2 regions of the Candidatus Stoquefichus sp. SB1 genome follow, and region 1 is predicted to be linked to the other one. Evidence: a T-box and tRNA genes for the amino acid it is inferred to sense, from the RefSeq annotation. Region 1 holds a T-box; the other holds one or more tRNA genes.
What was found. The T-box of region 1 lies ahead of metG (methionine--tRNA ligase). A T-box ahead of a tRNA ligase gene usually reads a tRNA of that ligase, here a tRNA-Met.
Positions count from the first base shown of each region.

Region 2: it encodes a tRNA-Met, which carries the amino acid that the T-box ahead of metG (methionine--tRNA ligase) is inferred to sense. The anticodon was not compared.

Region 1 is NZ_LN852695.1:144,226-146,617, reverse strand. Features, by position in the region: gene BN1865_RS08810 (cell division protein FtsQ/DivIB) at 1-83, shown strand, start outside; gene pfkA (6-phosphofructokinase) at 102-1,061, shown strand; T-box leader at 1,145-1,339, shown strand; gene metG (methionine--tRNA ligase) at 1,373-2,392, shown strand, end outside.
Region 2 is NZ_LN852693.1:12,974-15,365, forward strand. Features, by position in the region: tRNA gene BN1865_RS01210 (tRNA-Cys) at 1-6, shown strand, start outside; tRNA gene BN1865_RS01215 (tRNA-Leu) at 14-102, shown strand; tRNA gene BN1865_RS01220 (tRNA-Arg) at 190-266, shown strand; tRNA gene BN1865_RS01225 (tRNA-Pro) at 290-366, shown strand; tRNA gene BN1865_RS01230 (tRNA-Ala) at 373-448, shown strand; tRNA gene BN1865_RS01235 (tRNA-Ser) at 456-548, shown strand; tRNA gene BN1865_RS01240 (tRNA-Met) at 573-649, shown strand; tRNA gene BN1865_RS01245 (tRNA-Asp) at 652-728, shown strand; tRNA gene BN1865_RS01250 (tRNA-Phe) at 734-809, shown strand; tRNA gene BN1865_RS01255 (tRNA-Met) at 837-913, shown strand; tRNA gene BN1865_RS01260 (tRNA-Ile) at 954-1,030, shown strand; gene BN1865_RS01265 (HAD-IC family P-type ATPase) at 1,189-2,392, shown strand, end outside.

The DNA.
Region 1 (2,392 bases):
ATGAAGCTTTTAAAGCAGCATCACAAGATAAATGTACATTTAGTATTGAAGGAAATTATGTCTATATGGAACCGTGTGAATAAGAAAGAAGGAATGATCTCATGAATAAAATAGCGATTTTAACATCTGGTGGGGATGCTCCTGGGATGAATGCTGCCATTAGAGCCATTACAAGAGTTGCAAGTAAAAAACAGATTGAAGTTTATGGTGTACAAGATGGTTATGCAGGACTTGTTCAAGGTCAAATCAAACGTCTTAAAAATAGTGATGTATCAGAAGTATTAAGTCGTGGAGGAACGATTCTTGGTTCTTCACGTTTGCCAGAATTTGTTGAAGAAACTGTTCAATTACAAGCTGTTCATCAATTACAAAAAAGAGGTATTGAAGGATTGATTGTCATTGGTGGTGATGGTTCTTATAGAGGAGCATTAGAATTAAGTCAGAAAGGAATTTGTTGTATTGGGGTTCCTGGAACGATTGATAATGATATTAATGGAACTGATGAAACAATCGGTTTTCATACAGCTTTGTATAATATTGTTGATGCGGTTAATAAATTAAGAGATACATCAAGTTCACATCATCGTTGTTTTGTAATTGAAGTGATGGGGAACAATCGTGATAGTTTAGCACTTTATTCTGGTATTGCTTGTGGCAGTGAATTTATTATTACAAAAAATACGGGATATGATGAAGATTATATTGTGAAAATGATGGATTTTTATGAGAAAGAACAAGGCAAAAAACATGCGATTATTATTGCTAGTGAAAATATGATAGATGTCGAGAAGCTGGCTGAAAGAATTTCTAAGGAAACACATTTTTCAGGACGTTCGATTGTTTTAGGACATATTCAAAGAGGTGGAAGTCCTGTTCCACAGGATCGTATTTTGGCTTCTCAAATGGGACAATATGCTGTAGAGTTATTAATTGAACATCAAAGTGGTTATTGTGTTTGTAAGAAAGATAATCATATTATTGCTAGAAAGATTGATGAAGCATTAAATGATGTGAATAAGATTCAGGAGAAGATGTATCAATTGTTTAATGAATTAGTTTAAATGATAATCAAAAAGTGAATTTATTGAAAAAAGGATGAGATATTATTGACTTTAAAAGTGATATTTGTTAAGGTTAAAAGGTAATAAAGGCGAAGAACAGAAGAGATTAAAAGGGCGTTATAGAGAACTGATGGTTGGTGCAAATCAGGACATAACTTTTATGAAGATGGTCTGGGAGCTGTTATCTCAAATAGTTAGGGATAAACGTTAACTGCGTTAAAGTCATGAGTGACACAAGAGTGTAAAAAAGGTGGTACCGCGATGATTTCGTCCTTTATATAAGGACGTTTTTTATTTTGAAAGGAGAACATATGAAAAACGAAAAAGATTATTACTTAACAACAGCAATTACTTATACTTCTGGTAAGCCTCATATTGGAAATACATATGAAATTATTTTAGCAGATGCAATCGCAAGAAGTAAAAGACAAGAAGGATACAATGTTTATTTTCAAACAGGAACAGATGAACATGGACAAAAAATTGAAATTAAAGCGAATGAAGCAGGTGTTCCACCTCAACAATTTGTTGATGAAAAAGCAGCAGTTGTTAAAGAAATATGGGATTTAATGGATACAACTTATGATCGTTTTATGAGAACAACAGATGAATATCATATTCAACAAGTTCAAAAGATATTTAAGAAATTATATGATCAAGGTGATATTTATTTAGGACATTATGAAGGAAAGTATTGTACTGCTTGTGAATCATTTTTTACAGAATCTCAATTAGTTGATGGAAAATGTCCTGATTGTGGTGGAGAAGTTCATGATGCCAAAGAAGAAGCCTATTTCTTTAAATTATCTAAATATGCAGATCGTTTGATTCAACATATTGAAGATCATCCTGAATTCATTCAGCCAGTTTCAAGAAAAAATGAAATGATGAATAACTTCTTAAAACCAGGATTACAAGATTTATGTGTATCACGTACTTCATTTACTTGGTCTATTCCAGTTGATTTTGATCCTAAGCATGTTGTTTATGTATGGATTGATGCTTTAACAAATTATATTACTGGTCTTGGTTATGATGTTGATGGAAATCATGGAGAATTATATAAGAGATATTGGCCAGCAGATTTACATTTGATTGGTAAGGATATTGTGAGATTCCATACAATTTATTGGCCAATTATGTTAATGGCATTAGATATTCCTTTACCTAAACAAGTCTTTGGACATCCTTGGTTATTACAAGGTGAAAGTAAAATGTCTAAATCAAAAGGAAATGTTATTTATGCTGATGATTTAGTTAATATCTTTGGAGTAGATGCTGTTAGATATTATGTTTTACATGAAATTCCTTATGATAATGATGGAAGTATT
Region 2 (2,392 bases), on a different contig from region 1:
CCTCCATCATGTTGCCCAGGTGGCGAAATTGGTAGACGCACAGGACTTAAAATCCTGCGGACCTTAAAATCCGTGCCGGTTCGACTCCGGCCCTGGGCACCATTCTTAAAAAAAGTTTTAAAAAAATGTAAAAAAGTGTTGCAAAGTTACAGCGTTTATGTTAATATTGAATGGCGCTGTTAAAGAAATGCGCTAGTAGCTCAACTGGATAGAGTGCTTGACTACGGATCAAGAGGTTGTGGGTTCGATTCCTGCCTAGCGCGCCAATTGAGTATTGTAATTGAATATTCGGGAAGTAGCACAGCTTGGTAGTGCACCTGGTTTGGGACCAGGGGGTCGCAGGTTCAAATCCTGTCTTCCCGACCAGTTAATGGGGCTTTAGCTCAGATGGGAGAGCGCCTGCTTTGCACGCAGGAGGTCAGCGGTTCGATCCCGCTAAGCTCCACCATTATTGCGGAGGTTTACCCAAGTCCGGCTGAAGGGATCGGTCTTGAAAACCGACAGGGGATGAAAGTCCCGCGGGGGTTCGAATCCCTCAACCTCCGCCATTTTTAAAAAAATATATTTCATATCGCGGGATGGAGCAGTCTGGTAGCTCGTCGGGCTCATAACCCGAAGGTCGTTGGTTCAAATCCTTCTCCCGCAACCATTGGTCTGGTAGTTCAGTTGGTTAGAATGCCGCCCTGTCACGGCGGAGGTCGCGGGTTCGAGTCCCGTCCAGACCGCCAATTATGGTTCCGTAGCTCAGTCGGTAGAGCAGAGGACTGAAAATCCTCGTGTCGCTGGTTCGATTCCGGCCGGAACCACCATTATTTTTTATAAACGATTCACTACATGGCGGGGTAGCTCAGTTGGCTAGAGCAATCGGTTCATACCCGGTGGGTCGGGGGTTCGAATCCCTTCCCCGCTACCATTTAGCGAATCAGTGGTGAATACCACTTTTTATTTTATTTGGACCCTTAGCTCAGTTGGTTAGAGCTATCGGCTCATAACCGATCGGTCGAAGGTTCGAGTCCTTCAGGGTCCACCAATAAAACTATTGACGATATGAATTTTCATATCGTTTTTTTGTATTTAAAGAGATATTCAAGATTTTTAATATATGTTACAATATGAAAGAAAAAAGAAAATGATATACACAAAATATTCATAACTCTGTGATATATTGTGTGAGTAGGTGAGATAATAATGGATAAGATGAATGAAATGGGCTTAACTTCCTTGCAAGTTCAAGAACGGATTGATCGTGGTCAAGTGAATATATCACATGATAATATTTCTAAGACAAAGAAGCAGATTATTTTAGAACATACAATAACATACTTTAATTTATTAAATGTGTTTTTAGCAGCGATTATTTTATCAACTGGTCGTTGGACAAACTTAACATTTATGGGTGTTATTATTATGAATTCTTTGATTGGAATTTATCAGGAACTAAAAGTGAAAAAAATTATTGATCAATTGACAGTTGTCACTGTTAAAAAGATTAAAGTTATACGTGATCATCAACAACAGATGATACCAATTGAAGATTTGGTTATTGATGATATTGTTTTTTTAGAGAGTGGTAATCAAATTGGAACAGATTGCTGTATGTTGACATCACAAGGAATGGAAGTCAATGAATCAATGCTGACTGGTGAATCGAAGCCAGTAAAAAAGAAAGAAAATGATGAACTATTGGCTGGAAGTTTTGTCGTTGCCGGAAGTGGATATGCGCGTGTTTTAAGAGTGGGTAATGATAATTATTCTACTCAGCTTGTTCATAAAGCTAAACACAAAAATAAAGCGTCCTCAGAAATGAAAGATGCTATTGAGAAAGTCATTAAAGTATTGAGCTTTGTGATTGTTCCTGTGGGGTTGGTGCTCTTTGTTTCTCAACTTTCTGCTTCGCCTCAAGATCATGCAACAGCGATTGTTAAGACTGTTGGTGGTGTCATTGGGATGATTCCTGAAGGACTTGTCCTATTGACGAGTTTATCATTTATTTTAGGTGTAGGTAAATTAGCCAAAAGAAAAGCATTGATACAGGAAATGGAAGCCATTGAAGCTTTAGCACGTGTTGATGTTTTGTGCCTAGATAAAACGGGAACAATTACTACAGGTGAACTTGAAGTTGAAAAAATTGATGCTTTGAATGATTATTCAGCTGATTTTATTCATCAGATTATGGGTATTATGGCTTTTGGCTTTGATGATATCAATGCAACCCAGAAGGCATTAAGAGGCTATTTTAAAGAGCCTATTGATTTGTCTATATCGGCTTTAATTCCATTTTCTTCTCAGCGAAAAATGCGTGCTTTGCAGCTATCTAATGGACAACGTTATGTTTTAGGTGCACCTGAATATCTTTTAGAAGAAGATGATCCTTTGCTTCATAGAGTGAATG